4 regions of the Agrobacterium vacciniicorymbosi genome follow, and region 1 is predicted to be linked to each of the others. Evidence: predicted binding sites of a transcription regulator. Region 1 holds the regulator's gene; each other region holds the start of a gene.
The links. Region 1 encodes LexA, which represses DNA repair genes until DNA is damaged. Its sites were predicted from a motif close to TGTTCNNNNTGTGTTCNG; they were not measured.
Positions count from the first base shown of each region.

Region 2: the regulator LexA is predicted to act here: its motif matches at 5,379-5,396, upstream of ABUK73_RS10820 (putative DNA modification/repair radical SAM protein).
Region 3: the regulator LexA is predicted to act here: its motif matches at 1,851-1,868, upstream of rhuM (RhuM family protein).
Region 4: the regulator LexA is predicted to act here: its motif matches at 2,145-2,162, upstream of ABUK73_RS03340 (PA0069 family radical SAM protein).

Region 1 is NZ_JBETMF010000001.1:174,601-182,428, forward strand. Features, by position in the region: gene ABUK73_RS00970 (DUF2867 domain-containing protein) at 1-256, shown strand, start outside; gene gltA (citrate synthase) at 357-1,646, opposite strand; gene ABUK73_RS00980 (ComEC/Rec2 family competence protein) at 1,907-4,396, shown strand; gene ABUK73_RS00985 (glutathione S-transferase family protein) at 4,516-5,196, opposite strand; gene lexA (transcriptional repressor LexA) at 5,634-6,356, opposite strand; gene ABUK73_RS00995 (hypothetical protein) at 6,745-7,302, shown strand; gene kdsA (3-deoxy-8-phosphooctulonate synthase) at 7,472-7,828, shown strand, end outside.
Region 2 is NZ_JBETMF010000006.1:5,419-13,246, forward strand. Features, by position in the region: gene carB (carbamoyl-phosphate synthase large subunit) at 1-674, shown strand, start outside; gene ABUK73_RS10805 (aldo/keto reductase family oxidoreductase) at 745-1,626, opposite strand; gene ABUK73_RS10810 (LysR family transcriptional regulator) at 1,721-2,665, shown strand; gene ABUK73_RS10815 (UdgX family uracil-DNA binding protein) at 2,651-4,141, opposite strand; gene ABUK73_RS10820 (putative DNA modification/repair radical SAM protein) at 4,141-5,373, opposite strand; gene greA (transcription elongation factor GreA) at 5,594-6,070, shown strand; gene ABUK73_RS10830 (glycosyltransferase family 4 protein) at 6,102-7,160, shown strand; gene ABUK73_RS10835 (glycosyltransferase) at 7,144-7,828, opposite strand, start outside.
Region 3 is NZ_JBETMF010000010.1:70,703-78,530, reverse strand. Features, by position in the region: gene ABUK73_RS16290 (BMP family lipoprotein) at 1-117, opposite strand, end outside; gene msrA (peptide-methionine (S)-S-oxide reductase MsrA) at 415-1,065, opposite strand; gene ABUK73_RS16280 (hypothetical protein) at 1,133-1,450, opposite strand; tRNA gene ABUK73_RS16275 (tRNA-Ser) at 1,685-1,774, shown strand; gene rhuM (RhuM family protein) at 2,004-3,041, shown strand; gene ABUK73_RS16265 (ROK family transcriptional regulator) at 3,080-4,345, opposite strand; gene ABUK73_RS16260 (sugar ABC transporter substrate-binding protein) at 4,618-5,640, shown strand; gene ABUK73_RS16255 (ABC transporter permease) at 5,777-6,841, shown strand; gene ABUK73_RS16250 (ATP-binding cassette domain-containing protein) at 6,853-7,635, shown strand; gene ABUK73_RS16245 (nucleoside triphosphate hydrolase) at 7,632-7,828, shown strand, end outside.
Region 4 is NZ_JBETMF010000002.1:34,972-42,799, forward strand. Features, by position in the region: gene ABUK73_RS03330 (HAMP domain-containing methyl-accepting chemotaxis protein) at 1-43, shown strand, start outside; gene ABUK73_RS03335 (ribonuclease HII) at 56-709, opposite strand; gene ABUK73_RS03340 (PA0069 family radical SAM protein) at 925-2,082, opposite strand; gene ABUK73_RS03345 (glycosyltransferase family protein) at 2,286-2,804, shown strand; gene moaB (molybdenum cofactor biosynthesis protein B) at 2,805-3,350, opposite strand; gene ABUK73_RS03355 (4-(cytidine 5'-diphospho)-2-C-methyl-D-erythritol kinase) at 3,347-4,237, opposite strand; gene ABUK73_RS03360 (tetratricopeptide repeat protein) at 4,244-6,082, opposite strand; gene ABUK73_RS03365 (polyprenyl synthetase family protein) at 6,352-7,368, opposite strand; gene ABUK73_RS03370 (putative signal transducing protein) at 7,485-7,715, shown strand; gene ABUK73_RS03375 (tRNA1(Val) (adenine(37)-N6)-methyltransferase) at 7,722-7,828, shown strand, end outside.

The DNA.
Region 1 (7,828 bases):
TGGAGATAAACTGGATTTCTTCCTGGTCGAACACAGCGCACCCGTCGCGCTTGTGCTGACTTCCCGAGATCGACACCTTGACGTCATGATCTGCATTTCAGTCGTAGACAGGATGCTCAGTGTGACATCCTCCGTCGTCACCCATAACCTGTTTGGTCGCATCTATATGCTGCCCGTTGGGCCTGTTCACAGACTGATCGTTGACCGTGACATGAGGCGCGTAACGCGAAAGCTCGAAGTCACTCAATTCGCTTAGTTAGACGATGCGTCCGTCCCATTCCCCATAAAAAACTGCCGCAAAATCGAGTTTTGCGGCAGCTTCATTTGATGACCTATTTTGGTTAAACAGTCTCAGCTTAACGCTTGGAAACCGGCACGTAGTCGCGCTTTGCTTCGCCGGTGTAGAGCTGGCGTGGGCGGCCGATGCGCTGTTGTGGGTCTTCGATCATTTCGTTCCACTGTGCGATCCAGCCGACGGTGCGGGCGAGAGCGAAGAGGACGGTGAACATGGTCGTGGGGAAGCCGAGAGCCTTGAGCGTGATGCCGGAGTAGAAATCGACATTCGGATAGAGCTTCTTTTCGACGAAGTATGGGTCGGAAAGGGCGATCTTTTCCAGCTCGAGAGCCACCTGCATGATCGGATCGTCGGAGTTGCCGGTGGCTTCCAGCACTTCGTACATCGTCTTCTGCATGATTTTGGCGCGCGGATCGTAGTTCTTGTAAACGCGGTGGCCAAAGCCCATCAGGCGGAACGGATCGTTCTTGTCCTTGGCGCGGGCGATATATTCCGGAATACGGTCAACCGAGCCGATTTCGTTGAGCATGTTGAGCGCAGCTTCGTTCGCGCCGCCATGGGCAGGGCCCCAGAGGCAGGCGATGCCGGCTGCGATGCAGGCGAACGGGTTTGCACCGGACGAACCAGCGAGACGAACCGTCGATGTCGATGCGTTCTGTTCATGGTCGGCATGGAGAATGAAGATGCGGTCCATGGCGCGGGCCAGAACTGGATCGACCTTGTAATCTTCACACGGCACGGCAAAGCACATGTTAAGGAAGTTGGATGCGTAATCCAGATCGTTCTTCGGGTAAACGAAGGGCTGGCCGATGTGGTACTTATAGGCCATTGCCGCAATCGTCGGCATCTTCGCGATCATGCGCAGCGAAGCGACCATGCGCTGGTGCGGATCGGTGATGTCGGTGGAGTCGTGATAGAAGGCAGACAGCGCGCCGACCGTGCCGCACATGACGGCCATGGGGTGGGCGTCGCGGCGATAGCCGGTGAAGAAACGGCTCATCTGCTCATGCACCATGGTGTGGCGCGTTACGCGGGTATCGAAGTCCTTCTTCTGTGCAGTCGTCGGCAGTTCGCCGTAAAGCAGCAGATAGCAGGTTTCGAGGAAGTCGCCCTGTTCGGCCAGCTGCTCGATAGGGTAGCCGCGGTGCAGCAGAACGCCTTCGTCACCATCGATATAGGTGATCTTGGATTCGCACGATGCTGTTGATGTAAAGCCTGGGTCGTAGGTAAAGGTGCCGGTGTGCTTGTAAAGCGTTCCGATATCAACGACCTTGGGTCCGATCGTGCCTTCTCGTACAGGAAGATCGACTTTACTATCGCCGAGAGTCACTGTCGCGCTATTTTCCGTCATACCATACCTCCGAAATATGCAGGCGATGCGGGGTGACGCATCAGCCAGTTAAGCGTCAGCGATTTAGCTATATGATCTCCGCGCCAATGCCAAGCTATCCAAAGGGCAAATTGTGCATTGCGACACGCCAATATCCCGAAATGGGGCATTTCATGGGAACAGTGTTTCATTCTAGGTCAATGCTTCCTTAATCGCGCAAGTGGTTGCAATCTGCCTTTCAGGGTTGCAAACTAAAAGCTTGCGGCAAGGGGCGCCGGGGCGTGAACACTAGGGAAGAACAGCAGCATTTCCGCCTGGCGGAAACGGGCTTCGTTGCGCAAACGGAACTCGATGACTTGCTGTTGCCGTTGCATGTTTCCCGGAGTGCGCTGGCTGCGCAGGATGGACTTGCCTCCACGCCGCCGGGCATCATTCTCAGGCTTAGGCGCTGGTTTGTGCAGTGCATTGAAACAGAGGCTGCGCACCGGCAGGACTTTCTCTTTATTCCTGTGTTCATCGCCGCAGGCGTAGCACTTTGGTTCAGCTTGCCTGCTACGCCGCAGCACTGGCTTCTGCTGGGTTTGGCAATCAGCGTGGCGGCCATGGCGGGTGCACTTCTTTACCGGCCCGGCGCGACGTCTGCCGTTTTGAAAGCCAGTGCTTTCGTGCTGGTCGGTATGTTGCTGGCGGACTGGGAAACGCGGCGGGCGGCGACCACCATTCTCGATACACCTGCGACGACGACAATTACCGGAACGGTGGAGCGGCGGGAACTGGATGCGCGGGGTAACTGGCGCTATGTGGTTGCGCTGCAATCCACCTCCGCACCCAAACTGTCGCGTCCGCCGGAACGGATATCATTGGTGTCGCGCAGCCGGCATGAGGCAATCGGCATCGGCCAGACGATCAGCGGCAAAGCGCGGCTTTCACCGCCATCGGGTCCGGCGTTGCCGGGGTTGAATGATTTCGCTTTTGCGTCGTTTTTCGATGGCATCGGCGCGACGGGCTATTTCTATGGCCCGCCCAAGACGGTGGCAGGAATGCCGGGTGAGCAGGGCACCAAGACCTGGCTCCAAAGCGCTGACAGTTGGCTTTACAAGCTCCGAAGCCAGATCGCACAGCGCATTCGCAACCTGATCGGCGGGGATGCGGGAGCCTTTGCGGCATCTATTGTCACCGATGAGAGACGTGCGATTTCAGGCGAGACGATGGAGGCACTGCGCGTTTCCGGCCTTGCGCATATCGTGGCCATCTCCGGCCTGAACATGGCGCTTGCCGCCGGTATTTTCTTCGTCGGCATGCGCACCATCTTCAGCCTGTTTGCCGGATTCTCGCAGCGTTGGCCGGTCAAGAAAATATCAGCTTTTGCGGCACTGCTCATGACGCTTGCCTATTACCTGATTTCGGGTTTTGCAGTTTCGGCGGAGCGCGCGTGGTTGATGATGTCCATCATGCTGATTGCCGTGCTGGTGGACAGGCCTTCGATCAGCCTGCGAAACGTCGCGCTTTCCGCCATCGTCATCATCGTTCTGTCACCTCATGAGGTGATGGGGCCGAGCTTCCAGATGTCCTTTGCCGCGACCCTGGCGCTGGTGTCCGGCTATGGCTTCTGGAGCCGGTGGCGTGGCGAGCGGGGAGGGCTCGTGATCAGCCGTCCGCCGTGGTGGCTGTCATTATCGCAAAACGTGGCAACGGTCATTGGTGGCGTCGTCATCACGTCACTGATCGGTGGCATCTCCACCGCGATCTATTCCATCGAACATTTTCACCGCATCACGACCTATGGGCTGGCGGCAAATCTGGCGGCCATGCCGGTCATGTCGTTGATCGTCATGCCTTTTGCACTGGTGGGAATGCTGCTGATGCCTTTTGGGCTCGATGCGCCTTTTCTGAAGGTCATGGGTTACGGCATGGCGGCGGTGATCGAGATCGCCAAGACGGTCTCGAGCTGGGGCGGAGACGCGACGATCGGGCGGCAGAACGGCTGGTTTCTGGGTGTCTCCACGGCGGGATTTCTGATCATCGCGCTGCTGCGCACGCGGCTTGCTCTGATCGGGCTGCCGCTGATTGCCGCTGGCTTCATTATGCTGGTGACGGAGCAATGGCGCAGCAAACCAGATCTGCTGATTTACGAAGATGGCTCTTTGGTCGCTTTGCTGTCGGCAGATGCAGTTGCAACGACGAAGCCCCGTGCCTCCGGTTTCATCTATGATCAGTGGGCGAGGGCGGTGCCGTTGCCAGAGCAACATGTTGGGCCGAGAATGCTGGATGTGGTGAAGTCACCCACCGGTGATGCCGCACAAGAGGCTGGCGATGCTGCCGGTCGTAAGCCCCGTTTGAGCGACGAGGATAAGGTGCGGGCCGCCAGAGAAATGAAAGAGGCCTTGTCAGGCACGGATCGCTTCACCTGCCGCAAAGACCAATGGTGCGTTGCGACGTCAAAGTCCGGCGTGGCGGTCGCGGTCATTCTGGATACCGCGCTCACGGGAGCGGGTTGCGATCTCGCCGATGTGGTGGTGACGACGCGCAAGGTGCCTTTTTTTTCCACGTGTCGATCCGGCGCAATCCTCATCAGCAGCGAAACCTTGCGGCGCACGGGCTCTATGGAAATATGGCTTGGTGAAAAGGGTAAGCCTGTGCTGCGCGCCGAAGCGGCGATGCAGGATATGGACCGCTTCTGGACAAGGCACCGTAGCTATGAGTGGCGCAAAGGAGAGTTCGACGCGTCAGTGCCGGAGCATATCGAAAGAATGCTATCGAACGCCCCGTGATATGCTTCATTCAAAGGTGCCGCTTGCGCGCTTTGCGATACCTTCTGACTCGTTTTCACACAGACCGTTTTACACAGCCAAGTCGGTATTTTCGTTCGAAACAGACGCCGTTCCATATCTCACGACTTCAAGCGCAAATCCGCCAGCCATTCTCCGATGGCTTTGGCTTCCGCCTCGTGTTCTGCATCGCGCCACGGTTCCAGCAAGGCCGCATCCTGCCATTCCTGCATTGCGGGGAGGGTGAGGAGACGGTTCTTGTAAGCCTCGGCCTCGGGCGACATAGCCGTTCCATAGGTCTGGAAGCGGAAGGCGACGGGGCAGAAAAACGCGTCTACTGCTGTAAATGCGTCTCCCGCCAGGAACGGACCGCCAAAGGAGGCTAGACCTTCCTGCCAAAGTGCGTCGATGCGGGAAATGTCTTTCTTCAGCGCCTCGCCAACTTCAGTTGGCTGGATCCGAAGACCGACATTCATCGGATGTTCGTTGCGCAATGTCTGGAAGCCTGAGTGCATTTCCGCCGCGGCAGAACGCGACCATGCACGTGCCTTCGTATCACCAGCCCAAACTCCACTATGCCGTTCCGCCAGATATTCGATGATCGACAGCGAATCCCATACGGTCAGGTCGCTCTCGACAAGGCAGGGCACCTTGGCGGTGGGAGAAAATGTCGCGAAATCCTCGGCGGAATTGCCGAATGGGGTAAGCTTTTCGCTGAATGCAATATCGAGTGTCCGCATCAACACCCATGGCCGCAGGGACCAGGAGGAATAGTTCTTGTTGGCTATATAAAGATCGTACATTTCATATCCCTCGGTTGCAGCACCGTGTTAGCGCGGGAAATTTCTCCGATACAGACGGTTTGCGCGATGGTGGTCTTCAAATAATTTGATCTTTTGTGCCCAGGTGGTGACATTGTGAACAGAGAGATTTCGGTCTGAAGCTCCCATTCCGCAACTCAAACTAGGCAGCGCTACACACAAAACGTCACGCTAAAATCATTCATAGACGCTCACCGACGCGAGTGATTCGAAGATAGTGAGCCGACTAACTATTTTTGGATATCTGCACTTACCGTGAGCGCAAATTTCCCTCTGAAATGCATGTAAGTGCACTTGTTTGTTAATCGAACCAACGTCCAACTTTGGCTCTGGTACCTCGCCAACAGGCGAATCAAAACCAGAAATATTGCCCGCGGGCAGACCTAAAAATCCGCCCGCTAAATTATAGGCAGCAGTAGTCAGTGATAGCGGCGGATCAGGCCGACAAGCTTACCCTGGATTTTCACCCGGTCCGGTCCGAAGATGCGGGTCTCGTAAGCGGGGTTGGCGGCTTCGAGCGCAATGGAGGCACCCTTGCGGCGGAAGCGCTTCAGTGTCGCTTCTTCGTCATCCACCAATGCAACGACGATATCGCCCGGATTTGCGGTGCTTCCGTCACGAATAATGACCGTATCTCCATCGAAAATACCGGCTTCGATCATCGAATCGCCTTTGACCTCGAGCGCGTAATGTTCGCCAGAGCCGATCATATCCATCGGCACGACCACATCATGGGTGTTGTTCTGGATCGCCGAAATCGGGACACCTGCTGCGATTCGCCCCATGACGGGAACGCTGACCGAGTTGACGTCGCGACTGTTCAACGGGGCAGGTGCGGGCGATGGCTCCACAGCCTTTGGCTTGCCAAGGCTGCCTTCGATGACGCTGGGCGAAAAGCCGCGTTGCGGCTTGTTGGCTGGAGAATAGGACTCGGGAAGCTTGATGACTTCGAGTGCGCGCGCCCTATTCGGTAGCCGGCGAATAAACCCGCGCTCTTCCAGCGCCGTAATCAACCGGTGAATGCCCGATTTAGAGGCAAGATCGAGTGCATCCTTCATTTCATCGAAGGATGGCGGCACGCCAGACTCTTTCATTCTTTCATGAATGAACAGAAGCAATTCCTGCTGTTTGCGCGTGAGCATGAAGAAACACCCTTGGAAATTCGAGGCGAAGATTCGCGAAACAAATACAGAACGAACACTATCTGTTCCATATGTGTTCTGCAATAGCCCAGTAAAAAATCACTTAAGCCAGATCAAAATAAATATCCGTCAGATCGTTGAGAGAATCATATGGCCATGGCTGGTTACGACTTCTTCACGTTGAATCACGCCGATTTGCGCCTCCGGGTTGTTTTTCTGCCCGATTTTGCTAATTCCGCTCATGCTTTCAAGGGGCCCGCGCGGTGATCTTGGCATCTTGTGGGGTGAGCAGGTATTTGGTCCTGTTTTTAAGCATTTTCATCAGTTTTTGTCCGTCATTCTCCTACGAGTGAAAGCGGTACGGATATCGTTTTAGAAAGTCCATCAAGTGAAATTTAGAACGCTCAGCCTGATTGTGGGCCTTGTTGCACTTGCCGGGTGCCAAACCACCCAACCCAATTCGCCAGAAGCTCTTAAAAAAGCGGAGTATGATAGATTGCTCCTGGCATCCACTGTCGCGAACTGCAAACTGATTATGCTTATAAATGCGGATCGCGTCGCGGCCAAAAAGCAGCCGTCGAGAGACAATAAGTGCGCTTCCATTTTGCGTAACAATAAACTTGGCGGTGGTTTGCACGCGGCTAGTTTCGTGCCGGACATCGGTATTAATGGCATACCGATTCCACTTGGAAGTCTTGTCAGGCTTGCGGTGACCATGGAGCGAAAGCAGCGTCAAGAAAAGGCATTTGAGGCAAAGCTACCTTCTTGGGCGGTGGGCGAAAACACGGAGTATGTTTATCGGTTTCTCTTGGCTCAAGACTTCAAACCCGAGGAGATCGAACGCGTGAAATCTACGAGTGAGTTTTCCTCTGCTGTCAACGAGGCCGGACCGACCATCCGCTTCATGAAAGCAAATCCCGATGTGGTGAAGCTGGCACAAAAATAACGTAAACAGGGTGCTGCTTTTTGTAGCGGAAACTGTTCCGATCAACCGGCACGGCAGCCGTGACATAGATTACGCTTCCTGATAATGGCGTGACCAGGATTGTAGAATATGTCTGCGTGCAGCCGCTTGGCGGCTGGGCGTAGGCCCGGTTTGCCTTCGAGGAGTAATGATGAGCGTCCAGAATAATCTCAACGTGGTCGTCGGCGAAGGTGCCGGGCAGGTAACTTTCTCCAATACCGAACGTTTCTCGCTGATTGCCGGGCCGTGCCAGATGGAGAGCCGCGACCATGCCTTCATGATTGCCGAGACCATGGCGGAGCTGTGCGGCAAGCTGGGTATCGGTTTTGTCTACAAGTCGTCCTTCGATAAGGCCAACCGCACGTCCCTGTCGGGCCAGCGCGGCATTGGCATCGATAAGGCGCTGGAGGTTTTTGCTGAACTTAAGGAGCAATTCGGCTTTCCGGTGTTGACGGATATTCACACGGAAGAACAGTGCGCAATCGTGTCACCGGTTGTCGACATCCTG
Region 2 (7,828 bases), on a different contig from region 1:
CCAAGACCATCGGCGCGCCGATTGCCAAGATCGCTGCCCGCATCATGACCGGCGAAAAGCTGGATGCGGCGATTGCCGCTTACGGCGAAAAGCCCGATCCGCGCAATCTCAAGCACATCGCCGTCAAGGAAGCCGTGTTCCCGTTTGCCCGCTTCCCCGGCGTCGATATTCTACTGGGACCGGAAATGCGCTCCACCGGTGAAGTCATCGGCCTCGACAGCGATTTCGCTCTGGCCTTCGCCAAGTCGCAGCTTGGTGCCGGTGTCGATCTGCCCCGCTCCGGCGCGGTGTTCGTCTCCGTGCGCGATGAAGACAAGGAACGCGTCCTGCCCGCCATCCGCCATCTGGTCGAAATCGGCTTCAAGGTACTGGCAACCGGCGGAACCCAGCGTTTCCTCGCTGAACAGGGCATCGATGCCGAAAAGATCAACAAGGTGCAGGAAGGCCGTCCGCACATTGAAGACGCCATCCGCAACCGTCAGGTCCAGCTGGTCATCAACACCACCGACAGCAACAAGGCGATCTCGGACTCGAAATCGCTGCGCCGCGCCACGCTGATGCAGAAGGTGCCCTACTACACCACCATGTCCGGTGCAGAATCCGCAGCACTCGCCATCAAGGCGCTGAAGGCCGGCAGCCTGGATGTGAAGCCGCTGCAGAGCTACTTCGCATAAGCGACAGCATCTCCTGAATACAGAAAGGGCGCGTCTGAGACGCGCCCTTTGTCTTTTCGGCATGCGAAAATTAATTCGCAACGCTTGCAGCAGCCACGCCGTCTAGTTCCGTGATGATCTCATCCGACAGAACGAGATCTGCAGCACCCAGATTTTCATGCAGATGGGCAACGGAGGATGTGCCGGGGATCAGCAGGATGTTGGGCGCCCGGCGCAAAAGCCATGCAAGGGCAACCTGCATGGGTGTCGCCTCCAGACGCGCCGCAACATCCGACAAAGCCGAAGACTGAAGCGGGCTGAAACCACCGAGCGGGAAGAACGGCACATAGGCAATGCCATCATTCGCCAAGCTGTCGATCAAGGCGTCATCCTGTCGGTGCGCCAGATTGTACATGTTCTGAACGCAGACGATCTCAGCGATCTTACGACCTTCCGCGACCTGATTGGCCGTGACATTGCTCAGCCCGATGTGGCGAATCAGACCCTGCCGCTGCAACTCGGCAAGCGGCGTCAGCAATGGTTCGATGGAGCCTTCTGCCGGTCCGTGCACATCGAACATGACACGCAGATTAACCACATCCATGACGTCGAGCCCGAGATTGCGCAAATTGTCATGCACCGCACTGGTCAGTTCTTCCGGCGAGGATGCAAGGTTCCAGGATTTATCCTCGCCACGCTTGGCACCGATTTTGGTGACGATGACGAGATCGTCCGTGTAAGGGTGCAGCGCCTCGCGGATCAGCTGATTGGTGACATGCGGCCCGTAAAAATCGCTGGTATCGATGTGGTTGACCCCGGCCTCCACGGCAGCGCGCAGTACGGCAAGCGCGCCGTCACGATCCTTCGGCGGGCCAAATACGCCCGGGCCTGCCAGCTGCATGGCGCCGTAACCGAGGCGGTTCACGCTGCGGCTTCCAAGTTTAAATGTTCCGGCCTTATCGATGTTGGTCATGATCGTTCTCCTGATGATCTGAAGGAAAGATAGACGCTGTCAGCGCGTATGATAATGGGGTACGATCAGCACGGACTGTGCGGGAATATGAACAATGAAAATCAATCTGGATGATCTGAACATCTTTGTTGCAGTGGTGCGGGCTGGCGGGTTTCGTGAGGCGGCGAGAATTAGAAGCAGCAGTGCTTCCGGCCTCAGTGAAGCTATTCGAAGGCTGGAGACGGAACTGGGCGTTCGCCTTCTCAATCGCACCACCCGCAGTGTCTCACCCACGGAAGCCGGGCAAGGCTTGCTGGCACGCCTGTCGCCCGCATTAACCGAGGTCGAGGCCGCGCTTGATGTCGTCAACGGCTTCCGCGACAAACCTGCGGGTACACTGCGGCTGAATGTGCCGGTCAGCGCAGCCCGTCTTGTTTTGCCTGCGCTTGTGTCGCAGTTTCTGGCTGCCTATCCCGATATTCAGCTGGAGGTCATCACCGATGAAAACTTCGTGGATATCTTGGCCGCAGGCTGCGATGCAGGCATCCGCTATGATGAGCGCCTCCAGCAGGACATGATCGCCGTTCCCATCGGCCCACGCAGCCAGCGTCTGGCGACTGCCGCCTCACCCGCCTATCTCGACCGTTTTGGCAGACCACAACACCCGCGCGATCTGCTCAGCCACGCCTGCATCAGGGGCCGGTTTGCCAGCGGCACCATCCCGCCATGGGAATTCGAACGCGATGGCGAAGTGATCCTCATCGATGCCGGCGGGCCTTTGATCGTGAGGATAGGTGGCGCAACGGACCTCGCTGTCGATGCCGCCATCGCAGGCACGGGCATCACCATGCTTTTCGAAGACTGGTTGCAGCCCTATCTCGACAGCGGTGCGCTGGAGCCAGTGCTTGAACCATGGTGGCAGAGCTTTTCCGGCCCGTTCCTCTACTATCCCGGCAGACGGTTGGTCCCCGCCCCGCTTCGAGCTTTCATCGATTTCATCAAAGCTGCCAATGAGCAAGCCAATATGAAACTACAAAACCCATCCTTATCCAACGGCTGATACAAGCAATTCGCTCTCTTGGCGCGCTTCCATGAGCCTGCGAACCGCCTGCATATCCTCGCGAAACCGCTGAAACTCCTCCGCCTTCCTTTGCTCATCCGGTATTCGCAGCAGGTAGGAAGGATGCACCGTGACGAAGAGCATCCTGCCGCCATCCATGGGCATGGGCCTGCCGCGCAGGTCCGACAGCTTTTCTTTCAAACCCGTCAGTGCGAACATTGCGGTCGCTCCCATCGCAACGATGAGCTTGGGCTGGACCAGATCGATCTCCCGCGTCAGCCACCAGCGGCAGCGCTGCACCTCGCCCGCATCCGGCCTCTGGTGGATGCGCTTTTTGCCGCGCGATTCATATTTGAAATGTTTGACGGCATTGGTGACATAGAGTTTCTGGCGCTCCATGCCGGTTTCACCCAAGACCTGATCGAACATCTTGCCTGCCGGACCGACAAAGGGACGCCCGGCCAAATCCTCGAAGTCGCCCGGCTGCTCGCCGACAATCATCACATCCGCATTGGCCGGCCCCTCACCGAACACTGTTTGCGTTGCCTTGCAGTGGAGAGAACAAAGCGTGCAGTCTTTCGCCTCATGCCTCAACCCTTCCAACGTATCGGCATCGGGCAGCGCGGGCGCGAGTTTGTTTTCTGCTGCGGCCTGAATACGGTGGTGGAAGAGCTGCGGCTCGGTCGCCGCCTTGGCGCCCATCTCCAGCACCCGTCGCTCAGCGTTGAGGATGAGGTCTGGAATAAGATCGGCCTCCGGCAGGTTCTTCCAATACTTCTTCGGCATTTCCGCAGTCATCGCCTTGATCTTCAAGCGAGCCGGATTGAAAATATTGGCATAATAGGTGCGCCAAAGCTCATCCGTCTCATCGGACAAATCCGGCTGCTCAGCTGCCAGCCGCGATGTTTCCAGCGCCTCACCATCCCAGCGAGCCGAGCCTTTCGGCGTCAGAATCAGCCAGTCCATATCGGTAAAACGCCGCTGGAAAAACGCAGCCTTTCGCTCCACGATGAAATGATCTGGCTCGAACCATGCAATAAACCGTCGCCGGCCCGCCTCACCCGTGGCCAGCGCCACCTCCTTGAAACGCACGAAAGCCGTCATCTTGTGGCTATCGCGACGAACGGATTTCTCTAGTTTACGCGCTTCCGCCACATCAGGATCAGACTTGAATTGCAGCAACGCCCTGTCCTGCCCCAGACGCCACAAAAGCCGATAGAGCAACGAAAATCGCTTCGGATCGCTATGGCAAATAATGGTTTGCGCCAGCGGCATGAAGGCCGAGGGCACTTGGACGCCAGTGGCATTGTCCACGGCAGCGGGAAGGTTCTCCTCCTCAAAACCTAGCAGACCAGTTTCTTCGCCGCGGCACCGCCACTCGATCTCATGCGGAGAGACATTGGCAGAGAGAAACGTGCGGGCAGCATCCCGCCACTCGGTAAAATCGCCCCGTCCCTCCAGCGACACCCTGTACATCAGAGCAACGACAGCTGTTCAGGCTGCGGCGCAAACATGGCGCGCAAATCTGGTCGCTCCGTGAGCTTGCCCGGTGACCATCCGCCCGCCACGACGAAGGCCTTGACCTTTTTCAGTGACACGCCAAAGCGAGCCAAATCTTCCAGCCGCAACTGCCTGAACCGGCGCGACGACAGGATGGAATTGACTGTTTTCGTGCCGAACCCTGGAACCCGTAGCAAGGTTTCGCGCTCCGCCTTGTTCACATCGACAGGAAAGCTCTGCCGGTTCGCCAGCGCCCAAGCCAACTTCGGATCAATATCCAGATCCAGCATGCCGTCCTTCTGGGTAGAGGCGATTTCTGCGATATCGAAGCCATAGAATCGATACAGCCAATCGGCCTGATAGAGCCGATGCTCGCGCATCAAAGGCGGCTTGATGAGCGGCAGGTTTTTGGACGAATCAGGAATGGGGCTGAAAGCGGAATAATAGACGCGTCGCAAACCGTAGCTGCCATAAAGGCGCGCGCTGGTGTTGAGGATGGTGCTATCATTGGCACCATCGGCACCCACGATCATCTGTGTGCTTTGGCCCGCAGGCGCAAACTTCCTGACCCGCTTCGTCTGAACCGTCGGTTCACCCGCTTCTTCGATCTTCAGACGAATATCAGCCATGGACTTGCGGATGTTTCCCGGCTGCTTTTCCGGCGCAAACTGTCCGATGCCGCTATCCGTTGGCAACTCGATGTTGATCGACAGGCGGTCTGCATAAAGTCCCGCCTCCTCCACCAGCCGCGCCGAGGCTTCGGGAATGGACTTGAGATGGATATAGCCCCGGAAGCCGTGCGTGACGCGTAACTCCCTCGCCACCCGCACGAGTTCTTCCATCGTATGGTCCGACGAGCGAATGATACCGGACGACAGAAACAGGCCCTCGATATAATTGCGCCGGTAAAATTCCAGCGTCAGCCACACCACTTCTTCCACCGTAAAACGCGCCCGCTCCACATTGCTGGAGGAACGGTTGATGCAGTATGCACAGTCATAAATGCAGAAGTTGGTGAGCAGAATCTTCAGGAGCGAAATGCACCTGCCATCCGGCGCATAGGCGTGGCAAATACCTGAACCTTCCGTCGACCCCAGCCCTCCCGATGCGGACGAATTACGCTTCGTCGTGCCACTGGAGGCGCAGGACGCATCATACTTCGCCGCATCGGAAAGGACTGCCAACCGCTCTTTTATCGACTTTTTCATAGGTGTGTTCACTATATGTTCTTGCGCAAACTGTCAATCCTTGGCTAAGATCAAGTTCCAGTCTGCTGAAAATTGGCAGTCTCAAATTTGCTGGCAATTGGCGTCGGTCTTCTGATATAGTCTGCCGAATTGTGATTTTGACTGGTTCCGTAGTTTTGCTCCGGAACCTGTTTCTTTTTGTGTCTGCGGGTACCGCGGTTAGAATGCGAAGGAAGAAAAAATGGTAGAAAAAGTACCGATGACTCAGGGCGGATTCGTCAAGCTGCAGGAAGAACTTCGCTGGCGCCAGCAGGAAGAGCGCCCACGCATCATCGAGGCTATTGCAGAAGCGCGCGCCCATGGCGACCTGTCTGAAAACGCCGAGTACCATGCTGCCAAGGAAGCGCAGAGCCACAATGAAGGCCGCGTTGCCGAGCTGGAAGACCTGACCGCACGCGCGGAAGTCATCGACCTGTCGAAAATGTCCGGCACAACCATCAAGTTTGGTGCCACCATCAAGCTCGTGGACGAAGATTCCAACGAACAGAAGACCTACCAGATCGTTGGCGACCAGGAAGCCGACGTCAAGCAGGGTCGCATTTCCATCTCCTCGCCCATCGCGCGCGCGCTGATCGGCAAGGAAGTTGGCGACAGCATCGAAGTGAATGCCCCCGGCGGTTCGCGCGGCTACGAAATCCTCTCCATCAACTGGGGCTGATTGCCAGCGCCTCCCTCACGAGATCCCGATTTTGCCCTATATCGACTTGGCTGATGTCCGGGTGCTTGCGCCGAATTTCAAGCGCAGGCTCTCCGGCGTGACATCCACGATCATCCAGCTCGTGCCGGTGCAAAACCGGCTCGGGCAAAAGGTTGCCGTTATAGGGCCGGGTTTGCCGCAAAGCCTGCCACATGTCCGCTTTCGCGACTTGTGGCGGCTATGGCAATTGGGACCGGATAAGAAGCCACGCGTCTGGCACGCACGCCGCAATATTGAAATGCTGCCCGCCATCATCATGCGCGACATCCTGCGCATGAAGCTGAAGATCGTCTTCACCTCCGCCTCGCAGCGCAAACACAGCGGCTGGACGAAATTCCTGATTTCCCGCATGGACGCGATCATCGCAACCAGCGCAAAGACGGCTTCCTATATGGATGTACCGAGCACCGTCATTATGCACGGCATTGATACCGAGCGCTTCTCCCCGCCCGCCGATAAGGCTGAGGCAAAACGCGCGCTTGGCCTCGACCCGAACCAAAAATACGCCGGCTGCTTCGGCAGAGTGCGCCATCAGAAAGGCACGGACCTCTTCGTCGATGCCATGATCGCCGTGCTCCCGCAAAATCCCGACTGGGAAGCCATCATCGCCGGCCGCGCCACTGGGCCGCATGTGGAATTCGAAAACGGCCTGAAAGAAAAGGTCCGCGCCGCCGGTCTCGCAGACCGCATCCTCTTCGTCGGCGAACACACCAACATCAACGAATGGTACCGCACCCTCGACCTCTTCATCGCCCCCCAACGCTGGGAAGGTTTTGGCCTCACCCCGCTGGAAGCAATGGCGTCAGGCGTACCGGTGATCGCGACGGATGTGGGGGCGTTTCCGGAGTTGGTTGAGGGGGAGACTGGGGAGGTTATTGCGCGAGATGACCTGACAACCATGAGCGATTCGGCCTTGAAATGGCTGAAAAACGATGAAAAGCGCTTGGAAGCGGCAATAGCATCACGCCAAGATGTAGCCGAGAAGTTCACCATTGCAGGTGAAGCGGAAAATCTCGGCAGGATTTATGACGCGGTCAAGGCTTCCGTTTGAAAAGGTCGATATAGGCAGAGGCGACGGCCTCTTCCGAAAACTGGCTCATCAGCGTTTCATGTCCGCCAGCAGCAACACGCTGAGAAAGCGCCTGATCACTCAGCAGATTGCCGATGGCACCGGCAAAACTCTCCGCTTCGCCGATCTCTGCCAGCAGGCCATTTTCTCCATCCCGCATAAACCACATCGGCCCCTCGGACTTCGAAGACACCACAGGCTTTTTTTGGGCCCAGGCTTCGAGGATGACGTTACCAAGCGGCTCGTGGCTGGAAGGCATGACGAAGATGTCGGCAGCGGAGACATAGGGTCGCGTCTCATCTTTCCAGCCGATGAAGCGAACACGGTCGCGCATGCCGCGCGCATCGACCTGCGCCTCCAGACTTTCCCGCTCTTCCCCATCACCCGCCAGCCACAGATATACACCCGGTAACCCAGCGACGGCATCGATCAGTGTGTGAAACCCTTTCCGCTTCACAAAACGCCCCATGGACATAACCACCGGCGCATCCTGCGGCGTATCCAGCTCAGTCCTCGCAATCGGCACAATCGTCTGCGTGCTGGTGAAGTTGGAAATGACCTCCACACCGCGCGTCCATCCAATGGCCTTGACATGCTCGGCAATGCCCGGCGTGTTGCAAACCAGAATGTCTGTATTCTTGAAGTAATCC
Region 3 (7,828 bases), on a different contig from region 1:
GAACGACTTGTCGAATTTGCCGCCCGTGCCATAGACCAGCGCAGGCTTGATATCCGCAGCCAAAGCGGAAGCCGACATCGCGGCCAGCGCGAAAAGCGTCAGAAGGGATTTTTTCATTGTGCAGCCCTGTTGTTGCAGTTTGGTTTTTTAAAGGGTCCTCCCGCAAGCCCAGTTAAGAGCATGTCTGCGGAACTGCCAGTCTTTCTGACTGTGCGTAAGGATATCCTTGCACGGCTGCAAGAAAAATTCACCCGGTTTTTTTGACCCGGTGGAAAAACCGTTAACTGCGCGTTTTTACGGCAAATCGGCCTGTTCTGCGCAGGCAATCTGCTAAAACAACGAGCAAAAACAAAGCCCGGCGAATATGAGATATCGCCGGGCTTTGTGATGTCACGAGCGGGCGGCTCGCAAATTTTATCCAATATTGCAGCTGACGCCCGTACCGCGCAGGCCGCAATAACCACCGGGATTCTTCGCCAGATACTGCTGATGATAGTCTTCAGCATAATAGAAGATGTCCAGTGGCTCGATTTCCGTGGTGATCTCAGGGCGGTGTCCGGCAGCCTTCAAAGCCTCTTGGAACGTATCGCGGGCGGCCTTGGCTTGCGCCAGTTGCGCATCACTGGTGGTGTAGATGACGGAGCGATAGGTCGTGCCGACATCATTGCCCTGACGCATGCCCTGCGTCGGATCATGTTCTTCGAAGAATGTCTTGAGCAGAGCCGCGAGAGAAACCTTGGCGGGGTCATAGACCACCTTCACCACCTCGGCATGGCCGGTCAGCCCCGTGGTGGTTTCCTGATATGACGGGTTGCGGGTGATGCCGCCGGAATAACCGACTGCCGTTACCCAGACGCCGGGCGTCTTCCAGAACAGGCGCTCCGCACCCCAAAAGCAGCCCATGCCGAGATAGACCGTTTCCAGATTATCCGGATAAGGCTCTTTCAGCGGATTGCCATTGACGAAATGATGCTCCGGCACGGCGACGGCTTCTTCTCGACCGGGATAGGCGGTTTCCGGGGTCGGCATGGTGGTTTTCTTGGACTGGGTATCAAATCCGAACATTGCATTCTCCTTGCGCCCCTCAAGGGTCGCCATCTGGTTTCTGCATCATGTGCGTGACGAGATCGTCTCAGGCGGAAAAGCGGCCCATGACCTTCCGCTTCTTATAGCCAGCCATCCAGAACAGGAGGGAAAGGCCAAGAAGAATTGCAAAGGCAGGAACCGCAGACAGGCCGTTTGCGACCCAACGCCACGCTTCGGGGTGAATATAGTGCGCCACAAGCCCTTCTGCCATGGCAAGCGAGGCAGGAAAAAACTTCACCCAGGCATCTTGCGCGCTCAGGAGATCGACCGAGGAGGTGGAAACCGAACGGATCGAATCCAGTACGCCGACGCCGACGGCTGCTGCCAGAAAAACAAAACTGATGAACCGGAAAACCGCTTTCACGAACACACTCTCCCGATTTCCATGCAGATATCTGCCCCACAAACGCGCATCTGACCCGCGCATCCTACCCTCTGGATAAAGAGGCCGAGCATGCTTTGCAATCGCACCAATGCGAAGGATTTATTGCACAAATAAAAAAACTGTCAGATTCCGGGTTGATCCCCGCGAATTCATCGGTATATATCGCGCCGTTCCAGTGATTTGCAGTTTTCCCAAACATGCAGACGTTTAGACGGACAGGTGGCCGAGTGGTTTAAGGCGCACGCCTGGAACGCGTGTGTGCGTGAAAGCGTACCGTGGGTTCGAATCCCACCCTGTCCGCCATCCTCTTCAACAAATTGTTGATTTTTCCACATACCCACCTCTCGTTTGTCCAAGCTTTTTCGTCGTCGGGCGCGCTTGTTCTTGTTTTGATCTCGGGAATTGCTTTAAGCTGTTTTCAGCAGGTGCAGCTCTGTCGAGACCAACAGAGCTCACTAAAGCGAAACCGGCGAAGGACCGGTCGTGAGGTTGAGACTGTCGCTGTGGTACATATGCTGAAACGGGGAGTTATATGAGCGACGACATCGATGGACCTATCCACCTCTTTGAGGATGCGCAGACGGGAGACAAGTTTCTCGTTTACGGCACCGATAAAGGTCTGCGGCTGGACATCAAATACGAAGGGGACACCCTTTGGATGACGCAAGCGCAAATAGGCGAGTTGTTCGGACGCGACGTCTCCAGCATTTCCCGGCATATCACCAACATATTTGAAGAAGGCGAATTATCTGAAGCGACTTCTTTGCAAAAAGTGCAAACAACTCATGGTAGACCCGCGATCCTTTATAATCTCGACGTGGTGATATCCGTAGGCTACCGCGTATCATCAACCCAAGCGACTTTGTTCAGACGATGGGCGACGACCATTCTTGTGCAGTTCGCAAAGAAGGGTTTCGTTATTGATGCGCCTCGTCTGAAGCAGCCTGAAAACGCTTCAAGAATTGCCGAACTCAAGGAAATCATCAGAGACATTCGTTCTGATGAGGCGAATATTTATGCTGAACTTCGCAAAATTTGCGCCATGTGCCAGGACTACGACGGCTCGACTGACACCGCTCGCGAATTTTATCAGCACACGCAGGCCAAGCTTATCTTTGCCGTAGTGTCTCAAACGCCCGCGGAAATTGTTGTGTCCCGCGCAAATCACGACACGGAAAACATGGGTCTGCAAACGTGGCCCAATGACAATATTCGAAAAACGGATACGACGGTTTCCAAAAACTACCTTGCAGAAGCCGAGGTGAAAGAACTCAACAGGCTGACAACAATCCTTCTGGATATTTTTGAAGATCAGCTGGATATCGGCCGTCTGGTCGTCATGCAGGATGCTGAACGACTGTTGGAACAGCAACTGAAAGGCCTTGGCCGTCGCGTGCTACAGGATGGCGGGAGTGTCAGTTCGGCACAAGCAAAACGTCATGCGGAGGCCCAGTACGACCAGTTTGATCAGCAGCGAAAACTAGAACGGCAACAACTGGCCAAAGGCATGATCAATGAATTGGCAAGAGTTGCGAAAGCGCTGCCGAAAGCTCCACGCGGCAAAAAATAACAGGTTTCCAATCTACGCGTTTGGGAGCCGTGAAGCGCTCACTGCGAAACACGCGCATTACCCTGTTCCGCAAATCCCGCCGTTTCCTTGAACAGCACGTTCTGATCCAGCAGATATCTCGAAAACAGTGGAAGGCTTGCGCCGCCGATGGCGCGGGCCTGGCTGCCGACGGCGCCTTCGAGGATTTCTGGGACGACGACGCCTTGGAGGTCGTGCAGGTCGAGCGCCTTGCGGGTGGCGGCGGTGATGCGGGCGCGGACCCAGCTAGGGAAACCGCCGTCGATGATGACGGAGGCGAAGTCGATGATGGATGCGGCGGCGACGACGGCTTGTGCCAGTGCGGCGGCGGTGTTTTGTATCCAGCGTTCCAGCGGCTCTCCGAAATCCACCCAGTCATCCGGTGAGAACCACAACGGTTTTGGATCGATATTGCTTTCGCGCAGCATGTCTTCGAGCACAAAAATGGAAGCGATCTTGAGCAATTGCACAGTCGATCCATCCCGGCCCTGAACCGGTAGCGGGCCGATGGCACCGGCAGCGCCGGTGCGGCCCGAAAACAGGGCGGAGTTCAACACCACGCCGCCGCCGATGAAGGAGCCGATGAAAACATAGAGGAAATCCGGAGAGTTCTGGCCGACACCGAAGACCAGTTCGGCACCGCAGGCACTGGTCGCATCGTTCTGGAGGAAGACCGGATAATTTACCTGCCCGGCAATCTCCGCCCGCAAATCGACACCGCGCCAGCGGTCCATTTCCTTTTGCGGCGCGCCAACTTCCTGTGCCCAGCTCCAGAGTTCGAAGGGAGCGGCGACGCCGATGCCGGCGATCCTTTGCCGTTCACTCGGCGTCAGTCGCGCTTCCAGCTCCGCAATGCCATCGATGACGAAGGGCAATATCCATTCGGGCATGGGATAGGGGTAGGTGTTGCGGAGTTTGAGCCGGATGCGCCCGACGAAATCCATCAGCACCAGATCGACGCTGCGGCGCCCAATTTTCACACCGAAGGAAAAGACGGCATCGGGATTGAGCCGCATGGGTGTAGAGGGCTGGCCGACCTTTCCGCGCAGGGGCTCACCACGGATGAGAAGCCCGTCGTTTTCCAGCGAGCGCATGATGACCGACACGGTTTGGGCCGAAAGGCCGCTTCTGCGGGCGATTTCTGCTTTTGAAAGGCCGCTGTGGCGTCGCACCAGCGACAAAACGAGGCGCTCGTTATAGGCGCGAACGCGAACCTGGTTGGCGCCGCCACTCAAATCCGGCGCATTTGCTGCCGCGTGCTGTATCGGCTCCGCTGAGCGTGTCATTCGCATTTCCTCCCCGGCCAGCGACGTCTATGCCGTCTGGACCTATGCTCCGCAAGCACGAAGTCCGGGAAAAGCGGTGTCCTCCCACCACATTTCCCAGCGATTACGGAATTCATAAGATGCCACAAGGAATTAATAATTCAATTGGATTTATTTATTGACACTTTCTTCATTTGGTGTTTCCATCTGCGGCAGTGGCACCCGATCTTGGAGGAGAAGGGCCGCAACAGTCGCTTCACAAGAAGCACTTGTCTCATCACTGGGAGGACTACATGAAAAGCACCGTTTCCGCCTTTCTCGGCGCGCTTGCGCTTGGCGTTTCTTTTGCATCCGTGGCATCTGCCGCCGATACGTCGGTTTGCCTCATCACCAAGACAGATACCAACCCCTTCTTCGTCAAGATGAAGGAAGGCGCGACCGCCAAGGCCAAGGAAGTCGGCGTGACGCTGAAGTCCTATGCCGGTAAGATCGACGGCGATTCCGAAAGCCAGGTTGCCGCAATTGAATCCTGCATCGCCGATGGTGCAAAGGGCATTCTGATCACTGCATCGGACACCAAGGGCATCGTTCCAACCATCAAGAAGGCGCGTGACGCAGGCGTTCTCGTGATCGCTCTCGATACACCGCTCGACCCGGTCGACTCCGCCGATGCGACTTTTGCGACCGACAACCTTCTGGCTGGTAAGCTGATCGGCGAATGGGCCAAGGGCACGATGGGCGACAAGGTCAAGGATGCCAAGGTCGGCTTCCTCGATCTGACGCCTGACCAGCCGAGCGTCGACGTTCTGCGCGACCAGGGCTTCATGATCGGCTTCGGTATCGACCCCAAGGACCCGACCAAGATTGGCGATGAAGTCGATCCGCGTATCGTTGGCCATGACGTGACCAACGGCAATGAAGAAGGCGGCCGCAAGGCCATGGAAAACCTTCTCCAGAAGGATCCAGGCATCAATGTCATCCACACGATTAACGAACCTGCTGCCGTTGGTGCCTATCAGGCGCTGAAGGCCGTCGGCATGGAAAAGAACGTGCTGATCGTATCTGTTGACGGCGGTTGCCCAGGCGTGAAGTCGGTTCAGGAAGGCGTGATCGGCGCTACATCGCAGCAATACCCGCTGATGATGGCGGCCCTCGGCGTAGAAGCGATCAAGAAGTTCGCTGACACCGGCGAAAAGCCAAAGCCGACTGCAGGCAAGTCCTTCTTCGACACAGGCGTATCGCTCGTCACCGACAAGCCGGTTTCCGGCGTACCTTCGATCAGCGTCAAGGAAGGCCTGGCCAAGTGCTGGGGCTGATCCCTACCCTTCGATAAACCCATACCGGTCGGAACATCGTTCCGGCCGGTTTCGCCCAGAAGATTTCGCTGTCAGATTATCCGGCTAAAGATCGGGCGCCTTGGATGACTTGGGCTGGCGAGCGGGAGGAGAAACCATGAGCGGTATACAGGAATTCGAGCAGGTGCTTGACGGCAGCGACAAGAATGTCGCGTCGTTCGAACACCAGAAAATTTCACCCCTGAAACGCGCGCAGCATTTCCTGCACTCGACCCCGGCGGCGGTGCCGCTGATCGTGCTGATCCTGTCAGTCTGTATTTTCGGTCTGACCATCGGCGGGCGTTTCTTTTCATCCTATACGCTGACGCTGATCCTGCAGCAGATCGCCGTAGTCGGTATTCTGGGCTCTGCGCAGACGCTGATCATCCTCACCGCCGGTATCGATCTTTCGATTGGCGTGGTCATGGTCATTTCATCCGTGGTGATGGGCAATGTAGCCGTGACCTACGGACTGCCGAGCGGAATTGCGGTTCTGGCCGGTTTCGTGGTTGGCGGGCTGTGCGGTCTGTTCAACGGCTTTCTGGTAGCCGTCGTCAAATTGCCGCCCTTCATCGTAACGCTCGGATCGTGGAATATCGTCATGGCGACGAATTTCATCTATTCGGCGAACCAGACGATCCGCGATGCCGATGTTTCGCAAAACGCACCGCTTCTCCAGATTTTCGCCACCAATTTCCGCATCGGTACCGCCATCTTCACGCTCGGCGTCATCGCCATGGTGCTGCTGGTTGCCCTGCTCTGGTACATTCTCAACCACACGGCCTGGGGTCGCCACGTCTATGCCGTGGGTGACGATCCGGAAGCGGCAAAGCTTTCCGGTATTCAGACCCGCAAGGTTCTGTTGAGCGTCTATACCGTTGCAGGTGTCATCGCTGCCTTCGCAGCCTGGGTTGCGATTGGCCGAAACGGCTCCATCTCGCCCTCTGCTGCGGTGACCGACTATAACCTTCAGGCCATTACGGCGACTGTTATCGGTGGCATCTCGCTGTTTGGCGGACGTGGCTCCATTCTGGGAACGCTGTTCGGTGCCATGCTCGTGGGTGTTGTTTCCATGGGCCTCAACATGCTGGGTGCCGACCCGCAATGGAAGGTCATGCTGACCGGCTGGCTCATCATCGCTGCCGTTGCAATTGACCAATGGATCAGAAAGGCAGGCGTGTGATGACTGTTGATATGACCAAGCAACCCATTCTTTCCGCCCATGGCCTCGTCAAGCGCTATGGCCGCGTGACAGCCCTCGACCATGCGGATTTCGATCTCTACCCGGGCGAAATCCTTGCCGTCATCGGCGATAATGGTGCTGGCAAGTCCTCCCTGATCAAGGCTCTCTCAGGCGCGATCCGCCCTGACGAAGGCGAGATCAGGCTGGATGGCAAGCCGGTGCAGTTCAAGACCCCGCTCGAAGCCCGCGATGCTGGCATCGAAACCGTCTACCAGAACCTTGCGCTGTCCCCTGCCCTGTCGATTACCGACAACATGTTTCTGGGGCGCGAGCTGCGGAAACCGGGCTTCATGGGCTCTGTTCTGCGCAAGCTCGACCACGCCGCCATGGACAAGTTTGCCCGCAACAAGCTGTCCGAACTGGGCCTGATGACCATTCAGAACATCAACCAGTCGGTGGAAACGCTGTCTGGTGGTCAGCGTCAGGGCGTGGCCGTGGCACGTGCAGCGGCTTTCGGCTCCAAGGTCGTCATTCTGGACGAGCCGACGGCAGCACTGGGCGTGAAGGAAAGTCGGCGTGTGCTGGAGCTTATTCTCGATGTCCGCTCTCGCGGTTTGCCCATCGTGCTGATTTCGCACAACATGCCGCATGTGTTCGAAGTGGCGGACCGTATCCATATCCACCGGCTTGGGAAGCGTCTCTGCGTGATCAATCCGAAGGAATATACGATGTCGGATGCGGTGGCCTTCATGACAGGCGCCAAGGAGCCGCCCAGAGAGACGCTTGCCGCATGACCATGACACTGGATGCGATGGCTGACGACATCGTCGCGCGTGCGTCAGACAATCCCCGCTTCATTGTTGCCATTGCCGGTCCCCCTGGGGCCGGCAAGTCTACTCTGGCCGATGCGCTACGGGACGAGCTGACCAGACGCGGTGAAAAAGCCGAAGTCCTGCCCATGGATGGCTTTCACATGGACAACGGCAT
Region 4 (7,828 bases), on a different contig from region 1:
GGGCCGCGACCGTGGTGCTTACGATATGCGGCTTGCGGGCTAAACGACCTCCGCCTCACTCCACCCGCATGGGGCGGAAGCTCATGCGGTGAAGGGGACAGGGGCCATTGGCCTCGATGGCGCGCAGATGCGTTGGGGTGCCATAGCCCGCATGGGCCTCGAAACCATAGGCCGGATGGATCGATCCGGCCTTTTCCATCATCCGGTCCCGCGTGACCTTGGCGACGATGGAGGCTGCGGCAATAGAGACAGACCGCGCGTCACCCTTGATGACGGCTTTGCCGGTGCAGGGAATGCCCGGTGGAATATCCCGCCCATCGGCCAGCACGAGAGCAGGTGCCGTCTGAAGGCCAAGCACGGCGCGGCGCATGGCATCCAGGCTGGCGCGCAATATATTCATGCGGTCGATCAGGAGAGGGCCGGATGAGGCGATGGAGACGATGGATGTTTCCAGAATTTGCTCGAACAGGAACTCCCGACGCGCCTTGGACAGTTTTTTCGAATCGTTCAGGCCATCAGGAATATTGTCGGGGTCGAGAATGACGGCGGCGGCGACGACGGGCCCGGCCAAAGGTCCGCGACCGGCCTCATCCGTACCGGCCACCGGCCACTCTCCGCGCTTCCTCGCCTCCAGTTCCAGGCTGAAATCCGGGCCGGTGTCGATCAGGTCAAAGAGGGCAGGAGAATCGGGTGCTGTGCTTCGCTTCATGCGGCGAAACTGGCACAGGCAACCGATCTCCTGCAAGCCCCCGGTCGCAGGGTCTGTGCAGCAGCCCAAGGGGCGGAGGGCTGCTGCTACATGAGGTCTCATGACCTCCATGCTCTTTCAATTGGGGCGGAAAGAGCAAGCCCATGCGAGGCGGTAGATACCGGGGGCATAAACCCGTAGCGCAGGGCATAGACGCTATGGGTATTCTTGAAAGGTCAAAGCAGAGACAGCTGCACGCCTGCACCTCCCGGCGCTATGAACAGATCGTCGCGAAGCTGAATGCCACGGCGGATGAGCCCCAGCCGCTTCGTCGTCATTTCGAAACGGCGGCTGATCTGCCAGGCATAGGGACCGGCACCTTTCATCCGCTTGCCGAACTCGGCATCGTAATCCTTGCCATCACGCATGGAGCGTACCAGCGACATGACGTGCTGGTAACGGTGCGGATAGTTGCGCAGCAGCCATTCGCGAAACAGCGGGCTCACCTCCAGCGGCAGACGCAGCAGCACATAGGATGCCTCCGTCGCTCCAGCCGCCTTTCCAGCCTCCAACACCCGTTCGATCTCGTGATCGTTGAGTGCTGGAATGACCGGCGCCATCATGACGGCAACGGGAATACCGGCATCGGTCAGCGTCTTGATCGCTTCCAGCCGTTTGCTGGGTGTGGATGCGCGCGGCTCCATGCTGCGGGCGAGCTTGCGGTCCAGCGTCGTGACCGAAATCCCGACCTTGACCAGACCCTTGGCTGCCATGGGTGCGAGAATATCGATATCGCGGGTAATAAGCCCCGACTTGGTGACGATGGCGACGGGATGCTCGGCCTTGGCCAGCACTTCGAGGATCTGCCGCATGATGCGCCATTCCCGCTCGATAGGCTGGTATGGGTCGGTATTGGTGCCGATGGCAATCACCCGCGCCTTGTATCCGGGCTTGGCCAGTTCACGTTCCAGAAGCTTTGCGGCATCCGGCTTGGCAAACAGCTTGGCCTCAAAATCCAGCCCTGCCGACAGGCCCATATAGCTATGGCTTGGCCTCGCGAAACAATAGATGCAGCCATGCTCGCAACCACGATAGGGGTTGATGGACCGGTCGAAAGGAATATCAGGCGAATCGTTGCGGGTGATAATGCTACGCGGCTTTTCCACCTGCACTTCGGTGCGAAACTCCGGCAATTCCTCGATGATCTGCCAGCCATCATCGACAGGCTCATGCTGCAGAGGCTCGAAACGCCCGCCGGGATTGATGCCCGCACCACGCCCGCGACGACGGTCGATCTCGATCCGCAGACCGGACGCATCGGCCAGTGCATTGGCAATATCTGGCGTATGGCCCGGCTGGAAGGCAGCCTGCCCGGAAAGCACATGTTGTCTCATCTGGATGCTCCTGACCGGCATGAAACCGGCTTGGTGGATGCCCAGATTCTTAACCGAGAAATGAGAACAAGACAAGAACAAAATGCTGAAACGCGCGATAGCTATTTCTTTTGCATTGCGGTAGGAATTTTATCGATGAAATGTTGTAGGTCGATCAACCTCTTCAATTTATCACTCATAACGGAACACAAGCTGATAGACATATGCTGACAGTCATCATGGAATGCCGGGATCAGGAGCCGGAGCTTGCTCACACCCTCTCCACGCTCGTTTCGGGCGCTGTGGAAGGGCTGATCAGTGACGTCATTGTGCTGGATCACGCCTCCAGCGATGGTTCCTCACGCGTCGCGGAAGCTGCCGGTTGCCGTTTTCACACGGAATGGGACATCCGGGATATCATCGCATCTGCGCGCGGTGAGTGGATTTTGATGATGGAGCCGGGCAGCCGTCCGCAAAGCGGCTGGATCGAGGATATCAGCGAATATACGGCGCTGAACAAGGTGCCAGCCCGCTTTGCGCCCTCGCGGCATTACCGGCCATCTTTTCTGTCGCGTTTCATTCGCCGCAGACCGCCGCTGGAATACGGTCTGTTGCTGCGCAAGGACGAGGCCCTGTCGATCGCCAGATCCGGCATGCCGCTCGATCATTTTCCAAAATCGCAAAAGACCCGCCGCCTCAGCGCCGAGCTTATTCCTTCCTGGGTGCTGCGCGCCGCGCGGTAATTACCCTTGCGCCTTGCCGCGCTTCAGATGCTCATCCAGACGCGGCATGATTTCCACGAAGTTGCAGGGCATGTGGCGGTAATCCAACTGTGCTTTCAAAATGCCGTCCCACGCATCCTTGCAAGCGCCAGGAGAGCCGGGCAGCACGAAGATGAAGGTGGAATTGGCAAGTCCCGCCGTCGCGCGTGACTGGATGGTGGATGTGTTGATCTTGTCATAGGAAATGCGGTGGAACACGGCGGAAAAGCCATCCATGCGCTTTTCGAAAAGGGGTTCCAGCGCTTCCGGCGTCACATCGCGTCCGGTAAAGCCCGTGCCGCCGGTGGTAATCACCACATCAACCTCATCGGACAAAGTCCAACGACGCACCTGCTCTTGAATGGCAGCCTTGTCATCCGGCACGATGGCGCGGTCCACGAGAAGATGGCCTGCATCAGAAATGCGGGCAGCAAGCGTGTCGCCGGATTTGTCATCCGCCAGCGTGCGGGTGTCGGAGACGGTCAAAACCGCGATGCCGACGGGAATAAAGGCTCTATCAACAGTCATCTTGGCAATCCGCCTATGGTTTTCGTTGCCTGAACATACCAGCCGGGACGCTTTTGGCGAAGCTGGTTGGCCGCAGATTCGGCGTGTTCTGCCGTGTCGAAGAGGCCGAAGCAGGTCGCGCCGGAGCCGGACATGCGCACGAGCGATGCTCCTGCACGCGCCAGCAGATCGGATACCTCAGCGATTTCCGCCAGAATGTGCCGCGCTGGCGGCTCTAGATCGTTGCGGCTTTTGCCGATGAAATCCATCCACGTCTCGTAGCCTCGTTGTCCAAGAGAAGGATTGCTCTTGTTCGGCAGGCGTTTGAACACCTCAGGCGTCGAAACGCCCTTCAGCGGGTTGACGAGAATGAGCGGCATGATGGGCATATCACCGAGGATCGTAATATCTTCGCCAATCCCGCGCGCAATCAGCGGCTGGCTGGCGAGACACATGGGCACATCCGCCCCCAGTTTCAGGGCAATCTCTTCAAGCTTTCCGGGGGCGGGCGTCATTTGCCAATGGCGGCAAAGGCCTCGCAGCGTTGCCGCCGCATCGGCAGATCCGCCGCCGATACCCGAAGAAATGGGCAGGTTTTTCTCCAGATGAATGGCGACGGGTGGCGCTTCGGCGCCGACCGCAGCGCGCAGCAAATCCCGCGCTTTGAGCACGAGATTATCGCCCGCGTTTCCTTGTTGAAGAACTTCAGCGAAAGGCCCGGAAATTGAAAACCCATCCTCCGGCGCATCCTTGATGCGGATGACATCACCCGCTTCGGTGAAGGTCACCAGAGATTCAAGCAGATGGTATCCATCTGCCCGCTGTCCGATCACATGCAGCGCGAGATTGGTCTTCGCGGGAGCGGCTTCGATTGTCTCAACCGCTCCGGCAGGCTTATGCGAGAGCATAGTGCGTCAGGATTTCTTATCGGGGGCAGGGGCAGGTGCCACAGGTGGCGGCGGCGCCTGATCCTTCTTGGCGGTGTTCTGAGCGTCCTTTTCCAACGGAGGCAGACCGTTGGCGATCTTGTCCTTCACCTTGGTCTTGTCCACATCGTCGCTTTCGCCAATCAGTGCCCGGTTCCACTGGTAGACCGCCTCGATCTTGCGACCGACGCGCCAGTAGGCATCGCCCAGATGGTCGTTGATGGTCGGGTCACCGGCACGCAGTTCGATGGCGCGTTCCAGCTCTGTCACCGCCTCATCGAAAGCGCCGAGACGATAATGCGCCCAGCCAAGCGAATCGACGATATAGCCGTCATTGGGACGCAGCTCGACGGCGCGGCGGATCATGTCGATCCCCTCATCGAGGTGCATGTTCTTATCCACCCAGGAATAGCCCAGATAGTTCAGCACCTGCGGCTGGTCGGGGTTCAGTTCCAGCGCCCGCTTGAAATCAGGCTCGGCCTTGTCCCACTGCTTCAGGCGCTCGTACGCAATGCCGCGCTGAAAGAAGATGGTCCAGTCGGTTTTCTTCGGCACAGAACCGATAACCTCTACTGCCTTGTCGTAATTGGCCGCCATGGCCGCATAATCCTTGGCATCGGACAGAACCGAGCCATAGGCGAGGTAGGAGCGAATATCGGACGGATCGGATTCAAGCAGCGACTTCAGATGCTTGCGCGCTTCATCCACCTTCTCCGTCTGCGCCAGGGTCAGGCCCAACTGCAATTCGGAAATCCGGTGCATCGGCGAATCTGCCGGTACATCGCGGTAGAATTCAATGGCGCGGTCCGGCTGCTTCTGCGCTTCGGCAAGGCCACCGAGAAGGATCAGCGTATCGGCGCTTTGCGGATCGAGTGCGCGCGAGGTCTGAAGGTAAAGCGTGACGATTTCTTCCGCGCCTTCGCGGTTCAGCGCACCGGCGATGGAGAACATCACAGCAGCAGCACCCTCGATGGGCGTCTGTACCTGTTGATCGGGCTTTTCACCCTTTTCGATGCTCTGGCGCAGCGCCTTCAGCGGCGCATAGTTCGGCGCGAAATTGTCGCCGACGGAAATCGTGTCCAGCGCCTTCTGCTTGTTGCCAGCCTTGGCTTCCAGCCGCGCCAGCGCCATCACCGCGCGCATATAGGTGTCGGTTGCAGTCGCACCGCCTTCACGGTCGGTCACGGCATCGTTCAGGCTCTTGCGGGCGGCTTCCGTGTTGCCGGTTACCAGTGCGATGGCACCAGCATGGTACTTCTGGAAGATCGAAATCCAGCCCGGTCCCTTCATGCCATTGACCAGCGCCAGGGCTTCCTTGCCCTTGCCGGCACCGGCGCGCGCCCAGGCGGTCAGCAGCGTGTTGACCATGCGGTCCAGATCGTTCGGGCCGCTATATTTCAGGATTTTTTCCGCGCTGGAAAATTCCTTGTGCTTGATGGCGGCCAGCGCACGAACGATGGTCGTGACGCGTTCCACGGAGGAATCGTCCTTCAGCGAATCGGCAATCTTCGCACCCGCTTCGAAATCGCCGCTCAGAAGCTGCGCAATCATCAGGCGCTGGCGGATTTCCACATTGGCCGTGTCGAATTCCAGCGCTTTTTTGTAAAGCGTAATCGCGGTCGCGAAATCCTGATCCACATCCGCCGTGCGGGCTGCCAGGAATGCGCCGGAGAAGGTGTTGACCTTTGCGGGATCGAAAGTGACGGTCTCGGCAGCCTTGTCTGCGGGCTTCGTCTCGGCAAAGGCAGGCACGGAGCCTGCGCCGATGGAAAGGGCGGCAATGAAGGCCGCGCCGCAGAGAAGACGAAATGCTGGTTTGCGCCGCATGAAGGAACCTTTGCTTTTGTGCATTCGCACCGAAAAATCAGTTTCCCGCCTTACAGTTCGGGGCAAGCCATCGCACCGGAACGCTGTAACGCTTGAATTGGACTGTTGTGCCTGAACCGGAATCAGTTCACGCAATCACACACCACGTCACGACAGAATGGCTTTTTTGGAGCAAGCCTGCAAGAAATTCTGCCCGTGATTTTAGATTCGTGAAATGTCGGCATCGCGGTGACGACAGGCGTCTTTTCCGCGATGCCTAGAACACTCTTTTAGTTCACGCGCTCGATGCAGAAGTCGATCACTTCCATCAGGGCATTCTTCCACGGGCTCTGCGGCAAAGGTGCCAGCGCATCGCGGGCAATGGTGCCATAGTGGTTGGCGCGGGTAATCGTGTCAGCCAAGCCATTGTATTTCTTGATCAGGCCAAGTGCCGTTTCCAGATTTTCGTCCGTGCTTTCGCCCTGCTCGATGGCGCGCTTCCAGAACTCGCGCTCTTCCGCCGTGCCGCGACGATAGGACAGAATGACTGGCAGCGTGATCTTGCCTTCGCGGAAATCATCGCCGGTGTTCTTGCCGAGATCAGCGGATTTTCCGCCGTAATCCAGCACGTCGTCCACCAGCTGGAAGGCAAGGCCAAGATTCATGCCATAGGATTTCAGTGCGCTGCGAGTGGCCTTGTCTGTCTTGGCAACGATGGGGCCGACTTCGGCGGCAGCGGCAAACAGCGCTGCCGTCTTGGCGCGGATGACCTGCAAGTAATCATCCTCGGTCGTTTCCATATTCTTGGCAACGGAAAGCTGAAGAACCTCGCCCTCGGCGATAACGGAAGCTGCGGTGGACAGCACATCCAGCGCATCCAGCGAGCCGACATCCACCATCATGCGGAAGGCCTGGCCGAGCAGGAAATCGCCGACCAGAACGCTGGCCTGGTTGCCCCAGATGGTGCGGGCGGTGGACTTGCCACGGCGCAGATCGCTTTCATCCACCACGTCATCATGCAAAAGCGTTGCCGTGTGCATGAACTCGACGCTGGTCGCCAGCTTGATGTGGTGGTCGCCCTGGTAATTGAACATGGCAGCGGAGGCGAGCGTCAGCATCGGCCGCAGGCGCTTTCCACCCGAGGATATCAGATGGTTGGCCACTTCGGGTATCATCTGGACATCGGAACCGGCTTTGGAGAGGATAAGCTGGTTAACCCTTTCCATATCTGGACGGGTCAGGTCGACAAGCGGCTTGACGGATGCGAGTTTGTTTTTGCTTTCTTCAAGCGGTATGACGACGCCCAACGGACCGGACTCCTGTTCGATATTGGGGCCGACAATAGAAAGCGGCGGTGCAAGCGGCAAGGGGCGATTTGCCTCACACCGTTCAAAAAGATGGGATTTGGGGTGGAAACTGACCTATGCGTGAACTGATCCGTACCAACGACGCCGTTCTGCTCTCCTTTGCGCAGAGCCTGATGAAGGATGCTGGCATCCACAGCCTCATTGCCGATCAGGGAATGAGCATTCTCGAAGGCTCTCTCGGGCTTCTGCCACGCCGTTTTCTGGTGGAGGAAGAACGCGGCGACGAAGCCCGCCGCATTCTGACCGATGCCGGACTGGCTGACGAGTTGCGCGAAGACAAGGCCTGAACCTCTATGGCCTCAACCGTTTCCGAAACCGTCGATGCGTTTCATCGCGGCCGCTTCGAGATATTGCAGCCGAAGGGCAGGGGCCACCGGGCGGGCATGGATGCCATGCTGCT